Regions from separate parts of the Streptomyces chromofuscus genome, predicted to be linked through region 2. Evidence: riboswitches for the same ligand, from Rfam matches in the RefSeq annotation. Region 2 holds a riboswitch; each other region holds the start of a gene.
What was found. Region 2 has a riboswitch for cobalamin ahead of IPT68_RS08520 (cobalamin biosynthesis protein). Riboswitches for the same ligand answer to the same signal wherever they lie in the genome.
Positions count from the first base shown of each region.

Region 1: it holds a riboswitch for cobalamin, as region 2 does, so the genes downstream of both, IPT68_RS24115 (ribonucleoside-diphosphate reductase subunit alpha) here and IPT68_RS08520 (cobalamin biosynthesis protein) in region 2, are expected to answer to the same signal.
Region 3: it holds a riboswitch for cobalamin, as region 2 does, so the genes downstream of both, IPT68_RS24530 (energy-coupling factor ABC transporter permease) here and IPT68_RS08520 (cobalamin biosynthesis protein) in region 2, are expected to answer to the same signal.

Region 1 covers NZ_CP063374.1:5,317,643-5,325,333, reverse strand. The annotation lists gene IPT68_RS24135 (carbon starvation CstA family protein) at 1-2,023, shown strand, start outside; gene IPT68_RS34235 (YbdD/YjiX family protein) at 2,004-2,195, shown strand; gene IPT68_RS24130 (DUF3311 domain-containing protein) at 2,295-2,558, shown strand; gene mctP (monocarboxylate uptake permease MctP) at 2,555-4,165, shown strand; gene IPT68_RS24120 (GNAT family N-acetyltransferase) at 4,283-4,789, shown strand; cobalamin riboswitch at 4,843-4,967, shown strand; gene IPT68_RS24115 (ribonucleoside-diphosphate reductase subunit alpha) at 5,092-7,440, shown strand; gene IPT68_RS24110 (ribonucleotide-diphosphate reductase subunit beta) at 7,440-7,691, shown strand, end outside.
Region 2 covers NZ_CP063374.1:1,881,123-1,888,813, forward strand. The annotation lists gene IPT68_RS08495 (hypothetical protein) at 1-815, opposite strand, end outside; gene IPT68_RS08500 (alpha/beta hydrolase) at 1,156-2,283, opposite strand; gene IPT68_RS08505 (class II aldolase/adducin family protein) at 2,567-3,316, opposite strand; gene IPT68_RS08510 (inorganic phosphate transporter) at 3,782-5,044, shown strand; gene IPT68_RS08515 (hypothetical protein) at 5,076-5,297, shown strand; cobalamin riboswitch at 5,574-5,714, shown strand; gene IPT68_RS08520 (cobalamin biosynthesis protein) at 5,817-6,767, shown strand; gene IPT68_RS08525 (cobyric acid synthase) at 6,764-7,691, shown strand, end outside.
Region 3 covers NZ_CP063374.1:5,411,749-5,419,439, forward strand. The annotation lists gene IPT68_RS24515 (energy-coupling factor ABC transporter ATP-binding protein) at 1-571, opposite strand, end outside; gene cbiQ (cobalt ECF transporter T component CbiQ) at 568-1,317, opposite strand; gene IPT68_RS24525 (energy-coupling factor ABC transporter substrate-binding protein) at 1,323-1,682, opposite strand; gene IPT68_RS24530 (energy-coupling factor ABC transporter permease) at 1,679-2,437, opposite strand; cobalamin riboswitch at 2,471-2,653, opposite strand; gene IPT68_RS24535 (tetratricopeptide repeat protein) at 2,845-4,290, shown strand; gene IPT68_RS24540 (DUF7737 domain-containing protein) at 4,491-5,147, shown strand; partial or broken gene IPT68_RS24545 (SWIM zinc finger family protein) at 5,891-7,562, shown strand.

The DNA of each region.
Region 1 (7,691 bases), 3.4 Mb from region 2:
GGCCGCCCTCGGTTCGTACGCGATCGCGTACCGGTTCTACGCCAGGTTCATCGCGTACCGGGTGCTCAAGGTCGACCGGACCCGCGCCACCCCGGCGGAACGGCTCGACAACGGCATCGACTACCACCCCACCGACCGCCGCGTCCTGCTCGGCCACCACTTCGCGGCCATCGCCGGCGCCGGACCCCTCGTCGGCCCCGTGCTCGCCGCCCAGATGGGTTATCTGCCGGGCACGATATGGATCGTCGCCGGCGTCATCTTCGCGGGTGCGGTGCAGGACATGGTGGTGCTGTTCTTCTCGACCCGCCGGGACGGCCGCTCGCTCGGCCAGATGGCCCGGGAGGAGATCGGCCCGTTCGGCGGGGCGGCGGCGCTGCTCGCCGCGTTCGCCATCATGATCATCCTGCTCGGCGTGCTGGCCCTGGTCGTCGTCAACGCCCTCGCGGCCTCCCCCTGGGGCACCTTCTCCATCGCGATGACCATCCCGATCGCCCTGCTGATGGGCTTCTACCTGCGCGTCCTCAGGCCCGGCCGGGTCGCCGAGGTGTCGCTGATCGGCGTCGGCCTGCTGCTGCTCGCGCTGGTCGCGGGCCGTTGGGTCGCCGAGTCGTCCTGGGCGGAGACTTTCACGCTCGCCCCGTCGACACTGGTGATCTGGCTGGTGGCGTACGGCTTCATCGCCTCGATCCTGCCGGTCTGGATGCTGCTCGCCCCGCGTGACTACCTCTCCACCTTCATGAAGATCGGCACGATCGTGCTGCTCGCCGTCGGCGTCGTGGTCGCGCTGCCGACGCTGAGGATGGACGCGGTCACCGGCTTCGCCTCCCGCGGCGACGGCCCGGTCTTCGCCGGTTCGCTGTTCCCGTTCGTCTTCATCACGATCGCCTGCGGAGCCCTGTCCGGCTTCCACTCCCTCATCTCGTCCGGCACGACCCCGAAGATGATCCAGAAGGAGACGCAGGTCCGGATGATCGGATACGGCTCCATGCTGATGGAGTCGTCCGTCGCGGTGATGGCGCTGATCGCGGCCAGCATCATCGACCCGGGCCTGTACTTCGCGATGAACGCGCCCGCCGGCGTCATCGGCACCACCGTGGAGAGCGCCTCGCAGGTCGTCAGCGGCTGGGGCTACCAGATCTCGCCCGACCAACTGGCCGCGGCGGCGCGGAGCGTCGAGGAGTCCACGCTGCTGTCCCGCACCGGCGGCGCGCCCACACTGGCGGTCGGCGTCGCGGAGATCTTCTCCACGGTCACCGGTGACGGCCTCAAGGCGTTCTGGTACCACTTCGCGATCATGTTCGAGGCGCTGTTCATCCTGACCGCGCTGGACGCCGGCACGCGTGTGGGCCGGTTCATGCTCCAGGACACCCTCGGCAACGTCTACAAGCCCTTCCGGAACGTCAGCTGGAAGCCCGGCCTGATCATCACCAGCGCGGTCGTGTGCGGGCTGTGGGGCTACTTCCTGTGGGTGGGCGTCCACGAGCCCCTGGGCGGCATCAACCAGCTGTTCCCGATCTTCGGCATCTCCAACCAGCTCCTCGCGGCCGTCGCGCTGGCGGTCTGCACGACGCTCCTCATCAAGTCCGGCCGCCTGAAGTGGGCCTGGGTCACCGGTGTCCCGCTCGTCTGGGACGCGGTGGTGACCCTGACCGCCAGTTGGCAGAAGGTCTTCTCCAGCGACCCCAGGGTCGGCTTCTTCAAGCAGCGCCAGGTCTTCCAGGACGCCATCGACCGGGGCGAGATCCTGCCGCCGGCCAAGTCCATGGACGACATGCACACCGTCGTCACCAACTCCACGGTGGACGGCGTCCTGTCCGCCGTACTCGCCCTGCTGATCGTCGTCGTGATCGTGGACGCGGCGCGGATCTGCGTCCGGCATGTCCGCCGGCCCGCGCTCACCACGCTCAGCGAGGCGCCGCACGTCGAGTCGAGGATCGTGGCACCGGCCGGCCTGTTCGCCACGCCGGAGGAGAAGGAGGAGGAGCGCCGTGCGACCGTCGGCACTGCTGCGCCGGCTGACTAGCGGGGTGCGCTGGTACGTCCGCGAGCTGACCGACGAGTCGGCATACGACCGCTATGTCGCGCACATCCGTGAAGGCCACCCGGATGCGGAGGTGCCGTCCCGACGGGAGTTCGAGCGAATGCGGACAGAAGGGCAGGAAAGGGACCCTCGGCAGGGCTTCCGCTGCTGCTGAGATACCGGTATCTGAACGAGGGCTTCCGGTAACGGGACACCGTGACCTACATTGCCTGCGTTTTACGCCAGGTAATTTGCGAGGGGACGGAGCCGTCAGATGTCAGATGCCCCAGATGTGAACAGAGGGCCGGTGGTGACGCCCGTGCGCGTCGCCGTCGCCCTCTGCTTGATAGCACCCTTCGTGGCCATGCTCTGGGTGGGCTCGTACGCGAAGGTGGAGCCGACGTTGATCGGCATCCCGTTCTTCTACTGGTACCAGATGGCCTGGGTCGTGATCTCCACCGGGCTCACCATGATCGCGTACCGGCTGTGGCAGCGTGACCAGCGCGCCCGCAAGTCGCAGGGGGGTGCCGGAGCATGAACGACGGAGTGAACGGCGTCGCGCTCGCCGTCTTCATCCTCTTCTTCCTCGCCGTCACGGTGATGGGCTTCCTGGCCTCGCGCTGGCGCAGGGCCGAGAACGAGCACAGCCTCGACGAGTGGGGCCTGGGCGGCCGGTCGTTCGGCACCTGGATCACCTGGTTCCTGCTCGGCGGCGACCTCTACACGGCGTACACCTTCGTCGCCGTGCCGGCGGCGATCTACGCGGCGGGCGCGGCCGGCTTCTTCGCGGTGCCCTACACGATCCTCATCTACCCGCTGATGTTCGTCTTCCTGCCGCGTCTGTGGTCGGTCTCGCACAAGCACGGATACGTGACCACCTCCGACTTCGTCCGGGGCCGCTTCGGCTCCAAGGGTCTGTCCCTGGCGGTGGCGGTGACCGGCATCCTCGCGACCATGCCCTACATCGCGCTCCAACTGGTCGGCATTCAGGCCGTGCTGGACGTGATGGGCATCGGCGGCGGCGAGGACACCAACTGGTTCATCAAGGACCTGCCGCTGCTGATCGCCTTCGGCGTGCTGGCCGCGTACACGTACTCGTCGGGTCTGCGCGCGCCGGCCCTGATCGCGTTCGTCAAGGACACCCTGATCTACCTCGTCATCGCGGTCGCCATCATCTACATCCCGATCAAGCTCGGCGGCTTCGACGACATCTTCGGCGCGGCGAGCGAGAAGTACTCGGCGGCGGGTGCCGGCGGACTGGTACCGAACGCGGCCTCGCAGTGGACGTACGCCACGCTGGCACTGGGCTCGGCGCTCGCGCTGTTCATGTACCCGCACAGCGTGACGGCCGTGCTCTCCAGCCGGAGCCGGGACGTCATCCGCCGCAACTCCACGATCCTGCCGCTGTACTCGCTGATGCTCGGCCTGCTCGGCCTGCTCGGCTTCATGGCGATCGCGGCCGGCATCAAGGTGGAGAACGGCCAGCTGGCCATCCCGCAGCTGTTCGAGAACATGTTCCCGGACTGGTTCACCGGCGTCGCCTTCGCGGCGATCGGCATCGGCGCGCTGGTCCCCGCGGCCATCATGTCGATCGCCGCGGCCAACCTCTTCACCCGCAACATCTACAAGGACTTCATCAAGCGGGACGCCACGCCCGCGCAGGAGACCAAGGTCTCCAAGCTGGTGTCCCTGCTGGTGAAGGTCGGCGCGCTGGTCTTCGTCCTCGGCATGGACAAGACGGTCGCGATCAACTTCCAGCTGCTGGGCGGCATCTGGATCCTGCAGACCATGCCCGCGCTGGTGGGTGGCCTGTTCACCCGCTGGTTCCACCGCTGGGCCCTGCTGGCCGGCTGGGCGGTCGGCATGCTCTACGGCACGGTCGCGGCGTACGGGGTGGCCTCGCCGACCCAGAAGCACTTCGGCGGCTCGTCGGCGGAGATCCCCGGCATCGGGGAGATCGGTTACATCGGCCTCACCGCGTTCGTCCTCAACCTGCTGGTCACGGTGGTCCTGACCTTCGTACTGAAGGCCGCGAAGGCCCCCGAGGGCATCGACGAGACGAGCCCGGAGGACTACACGGCGGACGCCGGCGACCCCGGAGTCCAGGCGGAGCTCCCCCCGGCAACGGCTGGGGCAAGCCACTAAGAAGCGCGAGAACAGCGCCCTCAGGGGCGCGGGGAACTGCGCGAGAACCCACCACAATCCGCAGCGGGCCGCCGGCATCGAGCCATACGGCGGCCCGCTGTCGTGCACACTCCCCCCATGGACGTCCGAATCCGCCCCGCACACACCACCGAATTCGGCACCCTCGGCGAGATCACCGCCCAGGCCTACCTCCAGGACGGCCTACTCGACTTCGGTGAAAGCGACGAATACCTCCACGAACTCCGAAACGTCGCCAAAAGAGCCTCCGCCGCCGAAGTCCTGGTGGCCACCCAGGACGGCCACGTCGTCGGCGGCGTGACGTACGTGCCGCAAGGCGGCCCCATGGCCGACATTGCCCGCCCCGGAGAGGCGGAAATCCGCATGCTGGCCGTAGCGCCGGAGGCGCGAGGCCGAGGTGTCGGCGAGGCCCTCGTACGCGCCTGCGTCGAGCGCGCACGGGCCACCGACGGCTGCACGCGCATCGTCCTGTCGACCCAGCGCACCATGCGCTCGGCCCACCGCATCTACGACCGCCTGGGCTTCACCCGCACCCCCGGCCGCGACTGGAACCCGCTCCCGCACCTGGACGACATCACGCTCCTCACCTACGAGTTGACGCTCTGAAGTCATCGACGACACAACATATAGGGGTGGCTCTCGTCCCCGGCACTAGATGTATGCTCATGCTCGCTGTCGCCGCAGGGGAATCCGGTGCGAATCCGGAACTGTCCCGCAACGGTGTACTTGTGCATGTCCGTGCACAGGAGTCAGTCCGAGGACCTGCCGACAGTGCGCCCGGCCACCCGGTCCGGGTGCCCTGACGTCCGGGCCTCGTGGAATGGGCCGGTGGACGCGACGCCGCGTGCGCTCGTGTGCTGCCCCCTGCCCTCCGCAAGGCCCCCGTGCCGAGCGAGGGAGAGCCCCACGTGACCATCGCGCCAGCCGATCCGGCCTCAGCGATCCAGGAGTCCGACGGCCCCGGAACCGCGTTGCTGCGGACCCTGACGGAGCTGACCGCCGACCTCCCCGACGCCGACCCCGGCCGGGTCGCCGCCGCCGCGCTGCGCGGCCGCTCCGCGCGGGCGGACGAGACGGAGCTGCGCGAGCTGGCCACGGAGGCCGCCGCCGGTCTCATCTCCGAGGACCCCGCCTACTCGCGGCTGGCCGCCCGGCTGCTGACCCGTTCCATCGCCGCCGAGGCCGCCTCCCAAGGCGTCACGTCCTTCACCGAGTCGGTCGCCGTGGGGCACCGGGAGGGCCTCATCGCCGACCGCACGGCCGACTTCGTACGCCTGCACGCCGGCCGGCTGGACGCCCTGGTCGACCCCGAGGGCGATGACCGCTTCGGCTACTTCGGGCTGCGCACCCTGCACAGCCGTTACCTGCTCCGGCACCCGATCACCCGCAAGGTCGTCGAGACGCCCCAGCACTTCATGCTGCGCGTCGCCGCCGGCCTCGCCGAGGACGACACCCCTCGTGCGGTGGACGAGGTCGCCGCGCTCTACGGGCTCATGAGCCGCCTCGACTACCTCCCCTCCTCCCCCACCCTGTTCAACTCCGGCACCCGCCACCCGCAGATGTCGTCCTGCTACCTCCTGGACTCCCCCAAGGACGAGCTGGACTCGCTCTACGAGCGCTACCACCAGGTCGCCCGGCTCTCCAAGCACGCCGGCGGCATCGGGCTGTCCTTCTCCCGCATCCGTGCCCGCGGTTCCCTGATCCGCGGCACCAACGGCCACTCCAACGGCATCGTCCCGTTCCTGAAGACGCTCGACGCCTCGGTCGCCGCCGTGAACCAGGGCGGCCGGCGCAAGGGCGCCGCCGCGGTCTACCTGGAGACCTGGCACTCCGACATCGAGGAGTTCCTCGAGCTGCGCGACAACACCGGCGAGGACGCCCGCCGTACGCACAACCTCAACCTCGCGCACTGGGTCCCGGACGAGTTCATGCGCCGGGTGAACGCGGACGCGCCGTGGTCGCTGTTCTCGCCGTCGGACGTGCCCGAGCTGGTCGACCTGTGGGGCGAGGAGTTCGACGCCGCCTACCGCCGGGCCGAGGAGCGGGGCCTGGCGAAGAAGACGCTGCCCGCGCGCGAGCTGTACGGCCGGATGATGCGCACCCTGGCGCAGACCGGCAACGGCTGGATGACCTTCAAGGACGCCGCGAACCGGACCGCCAACCAGACCGCCGAGCCGGGCCACGTCGTGCACTCCTCGAACCTGTGCACGGAGATCCTGGAGGTCACCAGCGACGGCGAGACGGCAGTCTGCAACCTGGGGTCGGTCAACCTCGGCGCGTTCGTCACCGGGGACGGCATCGACTGGGAGCGGCTGGACGCCACCGTCCGCACCGCCGTCACCTTCCTCGACCGCGTGGTCGACATCAACTTCTACCCGACCGAGCAGGCGGGCCGCTCCAACGCCCGCTGGCGTCCCGTCGGCCTCGGCGCGATGGGCCTGCAGGACGTCTTCTTCAAGCTACGGCTGCCCTTCGACTCGCCCGAGGCCAAGGCGCTGTCCACCCGGATCGCCGAGCGCGTCATGCTCGCCGCGTACGAGGCGTCCGCCGACCTCGCCGAGCGCAACGGGCCGCTGCCCGCGTGGGACAAGACCCGTACCGCCCGGGGCGTGCTGCATCCCGACCACTTCGACGTCGAGCCGGCGTGGCCGGAGCGCTGGGCGGCGCTGCGCGAGCGGATCGCCGCGGTCGGCATGCGCAACTCCCTGCTGCTGGCCATCGCGCCCACGGCCACCATCGCCTCGATCGCCGGTGTCTACGAGTGCATCGAGCCGCAGGTGTCGAACCTGTTCAAGCGAGAGACCCTGTCCGGCGAGTTCCTGCAGGTCAACTCCTACCTGGTGCGGGAGCTCAAGGCGCTCGGCGTCTGGGACGCCCGCACCCGTGAGGCGCTGCGCGAGGCGAACGGCTCGGTGCAGGACTTCGCCTGGATCCCCGAGGACGTACGGCGGCTCTACCGCACGGCGTGGGAGATCCCGCAGCGCGGGCTGATCGACATGGCGGCCGCGCGGACCCCGTTCCTCGACCAGGCGCAGTCGCTGAACCTGTTCCTGGAGACGCCGACCATCGGCAAGCTCTCCTCGATGTACGCCTACGCCTGGAAGTCGGGCCTGAAGACGACGTACTACCTGCGCTCGCGTCCCGCGACCCGTATCGCCCGCGCGGCCCGAGCCACCGTCCCCGTACAGGCGACCCCGGACCCCGAAGCGGTCGCCTGCTCCCTGGAAAACCCCGAGTCCTGCGAGGCCTGCCAGTAATGACCACCCGTCACCAGAATCTTCTCGACCCGGGCTTCGAGCTGACCCTGCGTCCCATGCGCTACCCCGACTTCTACGAGCGCTACCGGGACGCCATCAAGAACACCTGGACCGTCGAGGAGGTCGACCTCCACTCGGACGTCGCCGACCTCGCCAAGCTGACGCCGGGCGAGCAGCACCTGATCGGCCGACTGGTCGCGTTCTTCGCGACGGGCGACTCGATCGTGGCCAACAACCTGGTGCTGACGCTG
Region 2 (7,691 bases):
GGGGTCAGGGTGGCCTGTGCCTCGCCGTAGGTGAGGGCGCCGACCGAGGCGAGGGCGTGCAGGGCCCAGTCGAGGAGCGGGGCGAGCTCGGCATCCTCGGGCGCGGTGTCACCGGACGCGGCGTCGTGGGCGGACGCGGTGCCGGGCTCCGGAGGGCTCGCGGGTTCGCGCTGGGGGCCGTAGGGGACCTCGCAGCGTTCGGTGCGCAGTTCCTGCACGCGCTGCTGGAGGAGGTCGAGGAGTTGCTCGACGGGGACCGGGCCGGCCGAGAGCTGGAGGAAGGAGAGCACCTGCGGCATCGCGGACACGACCTCGGCGACGGCGGCGGGCTCGTGCTCGGCGGGCTCGGGATGGGCGAGCGACCAGGCGTCGAAGAGGGCGACCCAGCCGCGCAGGACGGCGGTGTCGTCACGGTCCCAGGCACGCAGCCGCCAGCCGGGGCGGGCGCTGCCGCCGTGCACCTCGACGAGCCCGGCGAGGCGGGCGGTGTCCCAGTCGGCCCGGACCTGGGCCGGTGTCAGGCCGAGGTCCACGGCTGCGCGTTGGGTGGTGGCGTCGGCGAGGGTGGCCTTGCCGTCGGAGGTCGCGTTGCCCCTGCCGGGGCGCAGCGCGGCGTCGGCCCAGCGGGCGACGCGGGCCGCGCCGGCGAGCCTGGAGCGTGCCATTCCGGCCAGCTCCGCCGGGGCCGGTGTGCCCTCCGGCGGGCGGGGGGCGGGGCGGCGCGAGCGCCGCTGGTTCATCGCTCGGGGGGCGGCGGCCAGGGGTCGCGGGCGGACGAGTCGGAGCCTGGAGTCGCGCGGGATACGGGACGTCACGGGTGCAGTCTTCCGGTTGACGGTCCGAAAACCCAAACGGAATGTCACGGGGGGCGACGGGAGTGGCCAAGGGACGGGCGTTGGGAGGAGGTGCCGGACGGAATCCGGACAGTGGTACGGCGTTAAACGGAACCGTGGAGTGGGGTGGCGGGCGTGGGCGGTGAGTCGTGGGGCGAGGGGGTTGGAGGGGGGTTCCCGGTGGTCGGTGGTCGGTGCTTGGCGCTTGGCGCTTGGTGCTTGGTGCTTGGTGCTTGGTGCGACGTTCGCACGCCGGCCGTCGGCAGGCCCCGTGAGGTGGTCGCGGCAGGCCCTGTGAGAAACACCCCCGTAAGAGAGGGCGTCACATCAGGGGTGTCAGGAAGCGGCGGAGGGCTTCTTCGTATCCGGCCGGGTCGGCGTTCCACATGGCGTTGTGCGGGGCCTGCCGGACGGTGCGGAGAGCGACCAGGTCGGGACGGCGTTCGGCCAGGCGGCGCGAGAACACCCAGGGGGACACCATGTCGTCGGGGCCGTGGAAGATCAGGGTCGGGACCCTCAGCCGCTCGGGGTGCGCGGCCTCGTCGATGCCGTCGCCGTACAGACCGGTGCGCCCCTGGGCGGCGCGGACGGCCAGCGGCAACAGGGGTCCCGGGGTCCGCCGGGCGGCGGCGAGGGCACGCAGGGTCGCCTCCCAGTTGAGGACCGGTGAGTCGAGGACGAGTCCGCGGATGCGGGCCCGCACCGTGGAGTGCGCGGCGGCCCGCAGGGCCATGGTGGCGCCGGTGGACCAGCCGTAGAGGACGACGCGCGCGGCGCCGTGGCTCATGGCGTACCGGATCGCCGCGTCCACGTCGCGCCACTCGGTCTCGCCGAGATGACTGAGGCCGTCCGGGGGGCGCGGGGCGCCGAGGTCGCCGCGGTAGGAGAGGTCGAGCACCGGGAAGCGCAGGTCGTGCAGGAACTCCATGAAGTTCATGGGGTGTTCCCGGGTGGTGCCCAGACCGTGCGCGGTGATGACCCAGGTGTCCCGGGCGCCGGGCACGAACCAGGCGGGCAGGGGCCCGAGTTCGCCGGGTACCTCGACGTCCCTGTGGTCCAGGCCGAGGGCCGCTCCGGGGTCGCCGGTGTACAGGCTCGGGGTGAACCAGACCTTGTCGCCGGGCTCGAGGGTGCCGTGGGTGACGCGTTCGAGGCGGCGTACCACCGAGTCCGCGGGGTGCGGGGCGGAGTCCAGGACGGGGCCGACGACCGCGTGGGAGGCGGCGCCGGCGAGGCCGTAGGTGCCGGGGCGCAGGGAGGCGAGCGCGCGGGTGAGGGTGACGCGGCCCGCGGCGGTGCCGTGCACGGTGAGCCGGGGTTCGGTGGGCAGGGGCCGACCGGGCGGTGCCTTCAGCGCGGCGTCACTGGCGAACCGGCCGGCGGCCACGGCTGCGGCGCCGGCCACCGTCATGGCGGTGACGGCAGCGGCCGTCGCTTTGACAGTGCGCACGGGTCCAGTGTCCAGTCCGACCCGCCCGGCGGCCAGCGGAAGGACAGGGCGGTGTGATGCGACTCGGCGCGTGCGGGGGTGGTTCCGGGTGGTACGGGCGGGTTCGACGCCGCGGGCGGGAGAACGGCACCGGGGAGGTACGCCGACGAACGGTCACTCCGCCACCTGGCCGCGCACCGCCGGCACCCCCGCACCCAGCGCCCGGCGCCCACACCGGCACCGGCACCGGCACCGGCACCGGCACCGGCAGTCACGCCCCCTCACCCCCGGCAGTCACGCCCGGTCACCCCCGCTGCCCGTACCCCCGCAGCCGTTCCGCCGCCTCCTGCAGCTGCTCCTCCGACAGCAGGGACGGCGACAGGCCCGGTACGGAGGACGCCGTCAGCCACAGGCGGCACATCCACTCCAGCTGGGCCGTGCGGTCGTAGGCCTGGGCCAGGGTCGTGCCGTAGGTGATGGTGCCGTGGTTCTGGAGGAGGCAGCCGGAACGGTCGGCCAGGGCGCGCAGCATGTTCTCGGCCAACTCGTCGGTGCCGTAGGTCGCGTACGGGGCGACTCGGACGGGTCCGCCGAGCGCGCCGGCCATGTAGTGGATCACCGGGAGCTCCGGGACGAGCGTGGAGACGGCGGTGGCGTGCACGGCGTGGGTGTGGACGACGGCGCGGGCGTCGGTGACGCGGTAGACGGCGAGGTGCATGGGCAGCTCGCTGGTCGGGACGAGTGTGCCGCGCACCTGCCGGCCGTCGAGGTCGACACCGGTCAGGTCGTCCGGGGTGAGGCGGTCGTACGGGACGCCCGACGGGGTGAGCAGGACCGTGTCCCCGACACGGACGGAGACGTTGCCGGACGTACCGACGACCAGTCCCTCGGAAACGGTCCGGCGCGCCGTGGCCACGAGCTCCTCCCAGGCCCGGGCCTCCTCCGCCACCCCGCCGCTCCCCGGCGACTCGCGCACCTCCCGGGCGTCGCCGGGGACGCCCCGCGCTTCCCGCTCTTCCCGCTCTTCCCGCTCTTCCCACCGCTGTTCGGCCATGCCGCGATCCTGCCAGCCGAACCGCAGGAGCGTCCCGGCGCGGGCGCGCCGCAGGGGGAACTCTCCCCCTCCGGCAGGGCGCGCATCGCCGTCCCGCCCCGCTGCCCCGATTGGCCGGGGATCGATCAGGGCGCCCCACTTCGTCCGCGACGGCGGACGCACGGCAGGCGGACGGCAGGACGCCGCCGCCGGCGCTGGACATCGCATACAACCCGTACGACGACGGCGGCAGCGTGCCGGGTGACCAGAATCTCTTCACCGGGTCGACGACCCGGCTGAGGCGGTTCGCGAAGGGCGTCCAGCCGTGTGGGGCAAGGCCCGTGGCCCCGTCCGGGGAACCGTCGATTCCCCGGGCTGTGTCCACCCTCACTTCAGGACATCGGGAAGCCCCCCTCAGTTCACCTTTCGTTCATCTAGGTTACCTACGTTCATCCAGCCAATGACCTCGAACGATTGCCTGGGTAAATGGAAGGCATCTCGCTGATCCTCGCGATTGTGGTGGTAACCGCACTCGCGTTCGATTTCACGAACGGTTTCCACGACACCGCGAACGCGATGGCCACCACCATCTCGACAGGTGCCCTCAGACCCAAGGTCGCGGTGGCCATGTCCGCCGTCCTCAACCTGGTCGGCGCCTTCCTCTCCGTGGAAGTCGCCAACACGATCTCCAAGGGCCTGGTGGACGAGAGCGGCATGCGTCCCGAGGTCATCTTCGCCGCGCTGGTCGGCGCGATCCTGTGGAACCTGATGACCTGGCTGGTCGGCCTGCCGTCCTCCTCCTCGCACGCCCTGCTGGGCGGCCTGATCGGCGCCACCGTCGCCTCGGCCGGTGTCGGCGCGGTCCACGGCGACGTGCTGGTCACCAAGGTGCTGATCCCGGCGATCGCCGCTCCGCTGGTCGCGGGCATCGCGGCGATGATCGCGACGCGGCTGACGTACACGCTCGGCAGGAAGGCCGACGGCAAGGCCGCCGCGAAGGGCTACCGCGCCGGGCAGATCGCCTCCGCGGGCCTGGTCTCCCTGGCCCACGGCACCAACGACGCGCAGAAGACCATGGGCATCATCACCCTCGCCCTGGTCGCCGGCGGCACCCTCGCCCCCGACTCCGACCCGCCGATGTGGGTCATCCTCTCCGCGGGCCTGGCCATCGCGCTCGGCACCTACCTCGGCGGCTGGCGCATCATCCGCACGATGGGCAAGGGCCTGACCGACCTCCAGCCGCAGCAGGGCTTCGCCACGCAGACCAGCGCCGCCACCGTCATCCTGGCCTCCTCACACCTGGGCTTCTCCCTCTCCACCACGCACTCGGTCTCCGGCGCGGTGATGGGCGCGGGCCTGGGCCGCAAGGGCGGCGTGGTCCGCTGGTCGACGGCGACCCGGATGTTCGTCGCCTGGGGCCTGACGCTCCCGGCCGCCGCGCTGGTCGGCGCGATCGCCGAGTGGGTGACCGGCTTCGGCTCCTGGGGCACCGCCCTCGTCGCGGTCTTCCTGGTCGCCTCCAGCGCCGCGATCTGGAAGATCTCCCGCCGTGAGGTCGTCGACCACACGAACGTCAACGACACGGACGAGGAACCGGCCGGCGTGGTGACCGCGGCGATGGCCGCGGTGACGCCGCCCCCGGTCGGCACCCCGGCGGAGGGCCCGGCGGCGCAGGTCACCATCCCCTCCCCCGCCGCGGGCCCCGAATCCCCGGCCGCGGAGCCGACGCCCTCTCAGGCCAGCGTCTGAGCACCCGGTTACTGAAGGAAGCAGCAGCAACATGAAGATCGACTGGGCGGCCCTCGGCTCCGTCTTCGGCGTCAGCCTCGTGGTCACGGTGGCTCTGGTGGGCCTGTTCACCCTCGGTATCACCGGCCTGTCGCGGCGCGAACGCGCCGCGGAGCGGGGTGAGTCGGCGGCGCTGGCCGTCACCGGCGCGTACACCGCGTTCGCGGCCTGCGCGGCGGCCGTGGGATACGGCATCTATCTGATCGTCGCCTGACGGTCGTCACAAGGTCGTGCCCGACGGCCGCCACCTCTTGGCGGCCTGACGGCAGTTACGTCTTGGCGGCCCGACGGCCGTCACATTGTCCCTGAGGGCACTCACTGACGGCCTTCGGTGCTGTCGCGCCCTGCGCGGGCCCTCGACGAGGGCTCCGGCAGGGCGCTTCGTCGTGCGGCGCGACGGACGGGCGCGGACGTGCGGGAGACCCGTGCCGCCCGTGCCGTGTGGGCCTCAGCACACTTGCCCCGTCGCAGGTCAACGGCAAGTTGACGGGTGTTCCGGCCCCATGGTGGACTGCCGGAGCCATGTACGGCGGCAGGAGAGGAAGCCCGGTGCGAATCCGGCGCGGTCCCGCCACTGTGACCGGGGAGGAAACCCCCGGGAGCCAGGAACTCTCACCGCCGGTCTCGTCGAACCAGGGCGTGGACACCCTGAGTGAGGACATAACGCGATGCTCGGCTGCCCAGTCAGGTCCCGTACCAGGTCTCTGCCCGACCCCACGGCCGGCTGAGCCGCATGCGTGCCGGTCGCGTCTTCGCGTACGGCGCCGCCGCCGGCCTCCTCGGCGACCTCCTGCTCGGCGATCCACGCCGCGGGCATCCGGTCGCCGCGTTCGGGCACGCCGCCGGGGCCGTGGAGCGGGTGCTGTGGCGGGACCACCGCGGGTGGGGCGTGCTGCACACCGTCGTGTGCGCCGGTGGCGCCGTCGCGCTGGGCGCCGCGGCCCGTCGGTCCGTACGCTCCTCCCCCGCCGCTTCCGTCGCGCTGACCGGCGTCGCCACCTGGGCCGTCGTCGGCGGGACTTCGCTCGGCCGGGAGGCCCGGGCCGTCGGGCGTGCCCTGGAGGCGGGGGACGTCGAGGGGGCGCGGGCGCGGCTGCCGCACCTGTGCGGGCGGGATCCTCAGGCGCTGGACGCGGACGGGATCGCGCGGGCGGTGGTGGAGTCCGTCGCGGAGAACACCTCCGACGCCGTGGTGGGGGCGTTGGTGTGGGGGGCCGTCGGCGGGGTGCCGGGGCTGCTCGGGTTCCGGGCCGTCAACACGCTGGACGCGATGGTGGGGCACAGGTCGCCCGCGTACCGGAAGTACGGGTGGGCTTCGGCGCGGCTCGACGACCTCGCGGGGTGGCCGGGGGCCCGGTTGACCGCAGTCCTCGCCGTGCTGGCGGGTGGTGACCCGCGGGGCGCCGTGCGGGCGTGGCGGGCTGATGCCGCGAAGCACCCGAGTCCCAACGCGGGGCCCGTGGAGGCGTCGTTCGCCGGGGCGTTGGGGGTGCGGCTCGGGGGGACGTTGTCGTATGCGGGCCGGGTCGAGCACCGGCCCGTACTGAACGGTGGGGGGCGTGCGGTGCAAGTGGCCGACATCGAGCGGGCCGTCCGGTTGTCCCGGCGGGTCGGCGGGCTGGCGTTCGGGGTGACCGCGGCGGGGGCGCTGCTGTGGGCGCGGCTGTCGGGGAGGCCCGCGTGACCGGCCGTGGGCTGCTGGTCGCCGGCACCACCTCCGATGCCGGCAAGAGCGTCGTCACCGCCGGGATCTGCCGGTGGCTGGTGCGGCAGGGGGTCAAGGTCGCGCCGTTCAAGGCGCAGAACATGTCGCTCAACTCGTTCGTCACCCGCGAGGGCGCCGAGATCGGGCGGGCGCAGGCCATGCAGGCGCAGGCGTGCCGGGTGGAGCCGACCGCGCTGATGAACCCGGTGCTGCTCAAGCCGGGCGGGGAGCGGCGCAGCCAGGTGGTGCTGCTGGGCAAACCCGTCGGGGAGATGAGCGCGCGCGGGTACCACGGCGGACGGCAGCAGCGGCTGCTGGGGACGGTTCTCGACTGCCTCGCCGAACTGCGGGGCACGTATGACGCGGTGATCTGTGAGGGGGCCGGCAGTCCGGCCGAGATCAACCTGCGGCGGACCGACATCGTGAACATGGGGATCGCCCGGGGCGCCGGGCTTCCCGTGCTCGTCGTCGGCGACATCGACCGCGGCGGGGTCTTCGCCTCCTTCTTCGGGACGGTGGCGCTGCTGTCGCCCGAGGACCAGGCCCTGGTCGCCGGGTTCCTCGTCAACAAGTTCCGCGGGGACGTCAGCCTCCTCGCACCCGGCCTCGACATGCTGCGCGACCTCACCGGTCGGCCCGCGTACGGCGTGCTGCCGTACCGGCACGGTCTCGGCATCGACGAGGAGGACGGTCTGAGGGTGTCGCTGCGTGGCACCGTGCGGGAGTCGGCCGTCGCCCCGCCCGTCGGTGAGGACGTGCTGCGGGTCGCCGTGTGCGCGATCCCCCTGATGTCCAACTTCACCGACGTCGACGCGCTGGCCGCCGAACCCGGAGTCGTCGTCCGGTTCGTGGACCGCCCGGAGGAGCTGGCCGACGCCGACCTCGTGGTCGTCCCGGGCACGC
Region 3 (7,691 bases), 3.5 Mb from region 2:
CGCGCAGCCCGTCGAGGGTGGCGAGCAGCCGTTCCTGGCCGTCGGGATCCAGCCCGGCCGTCGGCTCGTCGAGGATCAGCACCCGCGGCCGCATGGCGACGGCACCCGCGATCGCGGTCCGCTTGCGCTGCCCGTACGACAGCAGGTGCGTGGGCCGGTCGGCCAGCCGGGCGACGTCCAGCGCGGTCAGCGCCTCCTCGACCCGAGCGCGCACCTCCGCGTCCGGCAGCCCGAGGTTCAGCGGCCCGAACGACACGTCCTGCGCCACCGAGGCGGCGAACAGCTGGTCGTCCGGATCCTGCACCACCAGCTGCACGGAGGTCCGCAACCGGGTCAGCCCCTTGCGGTCGTACGACACCGGCGTACCGTCCACCGTCACCACCCCGGCGTGCGGCCGGAGCCCCCCGCTGAGCAGCCGCATCAGCGTGGTCTTGCCGCTGCCGTTGCGGCCGAGCAGCGCCAGCGCACGCCCCTCGCGCACCTCGAAGTCGAGTCCGTTGAGCACGGCCGGGCCGTCCTCGTAGGCGAAGGACACCCCCCGCAGGGCGACCAGAACGGAGGACTCGCTCATGACAGCGGCCTTTCGAGGACGAAGGTGAGGGCGGCCAGCGCCGCGAACAGCGCGACGCTCAGGGCCGTGAACGGGACGGAGACGCGGGCCTCGGGCACCAGGACGCGCAGCGTGCCGTCGTACCCGCGCCCGGCGAGCCCGGCCTGCAGGCGCGCCGCCCGGTCGAAGGACCGCACGAAGGCGATGGCGCCGAGCCCGGCCAGCGACCGCCACTGGGCGGCCCGCGTGGTGTGGCCGAGGCGGGCCGCCTGGGCGTCGTGGACGCGGCGAACGGAGTCGAGGAGCAGGAAGCTCATGCGGTACGTCACCAGGGCCACGTCCACGACCGGCGCGGGCACCCCGGCGCGGACCAGCCGGGGCAGCAGGTCGGACATCGGCGTGGTGAACGCGAACAGCAGCACCCCGAGGGAGGCCGCCGAGGTGCGCAGCAGCAGCTCCCCGGCGCGCACCGCGCCACCGTCGGCGAGCCCGACGAACCCGTCCGGGCCGCCGACCCGCACCAGCAGCGGAAGCGCGCCGGTGACGCAGAAGCCCAGCGGCACCCGGTAGGCCCGCCACAGCCGCCGCCCGGGCACGCCCGCCGGGCCGAGCAGCGCGGCCAGCGCCGTCAGCAGCACCAGCACGGCCCCCGGCCAGGGCGGCAGCGAGATAGCCAGCACCGTCAGCCCCAGTCCGAGCACGGCCTTGTCCAAGGGATGGCGGCGGCGCCAGCGACTGCTGTGCGCCGCCGCGTCGATCGGCAGCATGAGGCTCAGGCCCCTTCGGCTCCGTCGTGCCCGGGCACCCCCGCGGCGCTCAGCCGCTGCTCGGCCCGCGCCTCACCCTGGCGGCGTCCGCGGCGCAGCCCGAAGTAGTACGCGAGCGCGCCCGCGCCGACCGCCGCCTGGAGGGCGAACAGGCCGGACTCGATCTCCCCGGACGGCGGCTCGTACAAGGGCGAGAACCACGGTTCGTAGTCCGGGTCCAGCTCGGTGATCGCCGTCTCCGCCTCACCGTCGGAGCCGGTGAACGGCTCCTCCTTGTGGTCACCGAGCCCGAGCGCGAGCGGCAGCACCGCCAGGGCGACGACGGCGAGCAGCAGCAGGAGGTTGATCTTCGTCCCGCGCTTCACCGGGCCACCGCCTCGGTGCCGGTCTCCTCGGTGCCGGACCCCTCGATACCGGAGCCCTCGGTGCCGGTCTCCCCGGTGCCGCTGCCGGTCTTCTTGCCGAGCAGCACGCCCAGCCGGGTCAGTTCGCCCTTGCTGGACTGCACCAGCAGCCGCATCACCAGCACCGTCAGCAGACCCTCGCTCACCGCGAGCGGGATCTGCGTGACCGCGAAGATGGCGCCGAACTTGCCGAGCGCGCCCAGGAACCCGCTGCTCGGGTCGGGGAAGGCGAGCGCCAGCTGGACGCTGGTGACGCAGTAGGTGGACAGGTCGGCGACGAACGCGCCGAAGAACACGGCGACCATCAGCGGCACGTCGTAGCGCCGCAGCAGCCGGTAGATCCCGTAGCCCGCCCAGGGCCCGGCGATCGCCATCGAGAAGACGTTGGCGCCCAGCGTGGTCAGCCCGCCGTGGGCCAGCAGCAGCGCCTGGAACAGCAGGGTGATGGTGCCCAGCACCGCCATGACCGGCGGCCGGAACAGGATGGCACCCAGGCCCGTGCCGGTGGGATGCGAGCAACTCCCGGTCACGGACGGCAGCTTTAGCGCCGACAGGACGAAGGTGAAGGCGCCCGAGGCGCCGAGGAGCAGGGTGCTCTCGGGATGTTCCCTGACCTCACGGGTGAGGGAACGGACTCCGTGGACGACGAACGGCGCGGACGCGGCACCCCAGGCGATCGCGTGCGCCGGAGGCAGAAAACCCTCGGCTATGTGCATGGCTCAGCAGACCCTCTCCAGCACCTCGTGGATGGTGTACAACGCGCCTCGGCCGGTCTCCTGGCTGACGGGTGACACCGCCCGTGCTCCGCCTTCCCGGGTCCGAGGACCCAGTGGCTGCCCGTGAGGGCCGGAGCCGGACTTCCCGATCACAGTGGCGAGGGCCGCACCGGCATCACACCGGATTTCCCGTTCACCAAGGCCTGGTGACAGTAATGCGCCCGCGGGGGTGGTGACAAGCGGCGCATCGGGGGCGCGAAGACGCTGGTCACGCCGCGCGCACCCCCAACGTCGCCGGTCGGGCCCGCTGTCCGATGGCCCGACGGGAGTTTCTCCCCGAGGGCTGACGCGGGGCCGATGCCGCCCCACACTCGGTGCACAGAGGTTCATACGAGGGGGAGCGCACGATGGACCAACCGACGTACCTCACACCCGGCTTACCGGACCCCGACCCGTACCCCGGCCCGCCGCCCCGCCACCGCCCCCGGCGGTACGACCCCTTGGCCGTCGCCCTCGGCAACGCCTCGTTGCTCGGCGTCGGTTACCTCCTGATCGGACGGCGCAAGCTCGCCGTGACGGCCGTGCTGGGCACGGTCGTCCTCGTGTCCGCGCTCGTCTCCACGGCCTCGCGGGGGTACGAGATCGCCGCGCTGGTGTGGTGGGTGGCGGTCGTCGCCCACGGGTGGTTCCTGGCGAGCCGCGGCATGCCCAGGGTCGCCTCGCGCGGGCAGCGCCTGGTCGCGCTCGCCGTCACGCTGCCGGTGCTGCTGGCGGTGGGGCTGCTGCGGTACGACGCCGCGGGCATCGGGCGCGATGTCACCGAGGCCCGCGACCGGGGCGACTGCGCCGGGGTGTTCGGCGCGCAGGACGAGGTGTGGGCCGGGCACCGTGTGGCCGACGCCCCGCTGAGTGCCCGCGGGGACGAGGTGGTCGAGGACTGCCGGCGGCTGGAGACGGCCGGGGCCCTGCTGGACAGCGGGCTGCGCGGCGACAACGACGCGCTGGAGGAGGGCTTCGGCATCCTCGGCTCGGCGCTGCGCGAGCCCGGCAACGAGCGGACCGTCCGTGCCGTCCTGGACGGATTCCTCGACGGCCTGCCCACCGACAGCCCCTGCGGCACCGTCCGGATCACCGACTGGCTCCGCGACCGCGAGCCGACCGGCGACCAGCTCGACCGCTCCGCCGACACCGCGACCCGGGTGGCGCCCGGCGCCCTCGTCGCCTGCGGTGACAGCCTCATGAAGGACAGCGACTGGGAGACGGCCAGGGCACGTTACCGGCAACTCCTCGCCGACCACCCCGACGACGACCTGCGCGGCCGGGCCCGCACGGGCGTCATCAGGGCCACGCAGGCCATCGAACTGGACAACGTCCGCGGCCTGCTGTCGGGAACGGAGGACGCACAGCCCGAGTACTGCTCCCAGCCGGCCAAGTACAGCGCCGCCAAGCCGATGGGCAAGGGCACCAACCGCGCGCTGTACTTCGGCAACACCGAGTACACGAACCAGCTCCCCGGCAGCTGGAAGGCCGGTGACGCGGCCCGAGCGGTGGCGATCGTCTGCGTGGGCGAGTCGGCCCACGGCAGCTCCGTCGAGACGTGCCCCTATGAGGCCCGTGACTCCGGCGGCATCACCTACGTGACCTTCCACAAGATCGCCATCCCGGTACGCGTCTACGAACTGCGCACCGGCAGGCTCGTCGCCAAGCGCACGATCCAGATCAGCGGCTCCAGCTGCCCGGCGCTCCTCACCTACTACACGTACGGCACCTACGACTCCCCACCGAAGGACCAGTACGTCACCGAGTCCAAGTCCGATGTGCGCAACGCGTTCAGACCACTCATCAGCAGGTGACGGACGGCCCGGCGGACGGAGAGGGGGCCACTGGCCGGCAGTGGCCCCCTGCCCGCACCGCGGCGGGGCCGTCGTAACCAACCTCCGCCCGGGGCCCGCTCCTGCCGGAGTCCACTGTCAGTCCCCCGTACCGCGGCTGCCGTTCCGCGGTCGCGCGCCAGTCCACCACCGCAGGATGTTCGCCCTGTTCAGGGCCCGGGATGGACGAGCGACCGGCTCGGCCCCTGGGACGGCAACGAGGCCGACCGCACCGGGCGGCGGGGGAGTGGCGGGTCCGCTTCTTCCATACGTGGATCGACTGGGCGGGCGACGACGAACTGGCCTCGACCGACCAGGGGCGCTTCGACCGCCGGGTGGCGGGCGCCTGGCGCGAGGCACCGCTCACCGACGTGCCCCCGCTGGTGTTCAGCGAGGCGATGCGCGACGTGGACCTCTTCGTCGGCGTCACCTCGATCGCCGCCGACCTCGACCGGACCGACGGCGGCCCCGAGCGCGGGTACGGGAACCGTGCCGGGTTCGCCGAGCTGACCGAGAACGCCGAGGCACGCCGCGAGGCGCTGGACCGCATCCTGCCGCGCCTCCAGATCGCCGACCGGTGCAAGCTCGACGGCCGCTTCCTGACCGTGCGCGGCGACCTGCGCGCGTACAAGATCCACCTGGGCTCGGCGAGCATCCTGACGGGACCGGACGACAGCTACCTGTGCGTCGTCCCGGCAGGCCGCTCGGGACGGGGCAAGGTCTTCCTCCCGCTCGAGGACGACCGCCTGTCGCTGATCCTGAGCAAGGCGTTCCTACTGGCCGCCGACACGGAGATCGCGGACGAGTCCATCGTCGCGCAGATCGAGCGGGGCGCCTGACGGCGGAGTAGGACCTGATGGGCGTACCGCACGGGTGACCGCACGGGACCCTGACACAGCACGGGACCCTGACGAGCCATCGGCCCACGAGGAGAGCAACCGCCGGAAAAGCCCCTTTTGTCACGAACTCGCCCTCCGTGACGTCACGAAGGCGCCCCGACCTCTGGCGACTGCCGCCCAGCGTGCGCTGACCTGCCGAAGTGACCGCCTACCCCCACCTCGGGAGCAGCCCAGGACTCCCCTGCACGCCCCACGGGCAACAGGGGTCTTCCGTTTTTCCCGCCGGAGGCGTAGGTTCCGTTTACCCCGCGACGGCGCCTCCCGAGGCGCTGGCCCGCCTCATCCGGAGGGCGGGCCGCGCGGGGGCCAAATCTGTAGGGCCCTGCTGTGCCCCGGTACTTGGGCGGGTCGGTCGAGGGAGGACGCAGGCCCGCTGAGGCCTGGACGCCAGGTGCCTTCGACGAGAGAGGCGACCAAGGCGGGCGTCGGCAGCGCACTGTCTCCGTTCACCCCTGGGTCGGTGGCCGCCCCCTCTTCTCCGCATCCACACGCCGATTGGCGATCACGACATCGCAAGCAGCCTCACCGGCAAGGCGATCGCGAGCACCCGATGACAGCAGGTGAGGCGGCGTCTCGGCGTGTGGAAGGAAATTTCTTCGTAGGGCTGTATGGCGGTCCGGGTCGGTCGACGGCCGTAAGGGTGCGAGCAGTTGAGCGGAGACCGAGACGGAGTGCGGTGATTCGTGGACGGTCATACCGAGGCGAACCTGAGGGCGCTGGCCGGGGCGCGGTCCTTCGAGCGTGGGGTCGACTACGTCGACGCGGTGTCCGGGATCGAGGTCGGTGACGACTGGATCAGAGCGTCGGTCCATGGCACGGAGCGCTACGAGGTCGAGCTGACCCTGGGCGGGCGCGGGGGGCCGGCGGGCGCCTGCGACTGCCCGTACGGCCAGGAAGGCAACTTCTGCAAGCACCTGGTCGCGCTCGGTCTGACCGTTCTGGCTCAGAAGGCCGACCTCCCCCGGCAGCGGAGGGCGGCCCGGGACCGGGCGCGGGGCCTTGAGGACTGGCTCTCCGGTCTGTCGCGGGGCGAACTGCTCACCCTCGTGCGGGACGAGGCCGCCAAGGACCGGAATGTGCGGCGCCGCCTGGAGCTGCGGGCGGCGAGCGCCAGGGGCGACTTGGCCTGGTTTCGGTCACGTGTCCGTGAATTGCTTGATATCGGCCCGTTCACCCGGTACGGCTACGTCGAGTACGCCGACGCCCGCGCCTACGCGGACCAGGCCGGGCAGGCGGTGTCCGCGATCCGGTCGCTGACCGGTTCGGGCAGGGCGGCAGCCGCGACGGTCCTGGCGCGAGAGGCGATCGGGCTGCTGGCCGGGGTCGTGGAGAGCGTCGACGACTCCGACGGATGGCTCGGGCAGATCGGTGCCGACCTCGCCGGGGTCCATTACGACGCTTGTCACGAGGCCCGCCCCGACCCCGAGGAGCTCGCGCACTGGCTGGTCGCACACGCGCTCGATGACGCGGCCGACCTGACCGGCATCGACCCGCTCGACTACCACGACCTGCTCGGCGACCGACCGGGGGATGACCGCCCTGCGCCGGCGCGCGGTCGAGGCGTGGAAGTTCCACCGCACCGGCTGGGCCGAGAAACACCTGGTGCAGCGCCTCGCCAAGGCGGGAGGGGACATCGACATGGTGATCGCCCTGCACGCCGAGGACCTTGCGCCGAACGGCCACACCCACCTGGTCATCGCCCAGGAACTGAACACCGCCGACCGCCCCGCCGAAGCACTGGAATGGGCCGAGCGCGGCATCCGGGACGTCGAAGACCTCGCCACCGTCGACACCGCTCTGGTCGACCACCTCGCCGACCGCTACGCACGGACCGGTCGCCTCGCCGACGCCGTCGCCCTGCGACGGGACCACTTCGCCGCGCGCCGCACCCTGCTCACCTACCGACAACTCCGCGCCGCGGCCCAGGCGAACGGATGCTGGCCGGCCGAGCGTGAGAACGCGCTGTCCCTGCTGCGTGTCGACGCGGGACGGAAGGGCACCCACGGCGGCTCCGCCCTGGTCGACGTCCTGCTCGACGACAAGGACATCGACGCGGCCTGGCAGGCAGCCGTCGAAACCGGTGCCCACGACAGCCAGTGGCTCACCCTCGCCGACGAGTACCGTGCCGCCCGCCCCGCCGAGGCTCTCCCCGTCTACCTCCGCCTGGCCGACCCGCTCACTCGCCAAACCGGAAACGCCACTTACGAACAGCTCGTCAGCCTGCTGCTGAGCATCCGCGACTGCCACCACCGCCTGGGCACCCCGGACGCGTTCACGGCCTACGCCGCCAACCTGCGCGCCACCCAGAGGCGCAAGCGGAACCTGATGCGACTGATGGACGAACACGACCTGTGAGACCTGTGGGCTGCCCGTGCCCGCCCGCGCGGCCGTGTTACGGCTGTATGGGTGGGTCGGCCTGTCGCCGATCCAGGCGCCCACCGCACCTCGTTGCCGTGCTCCGCGAGCACCTGGACACACGAGGCA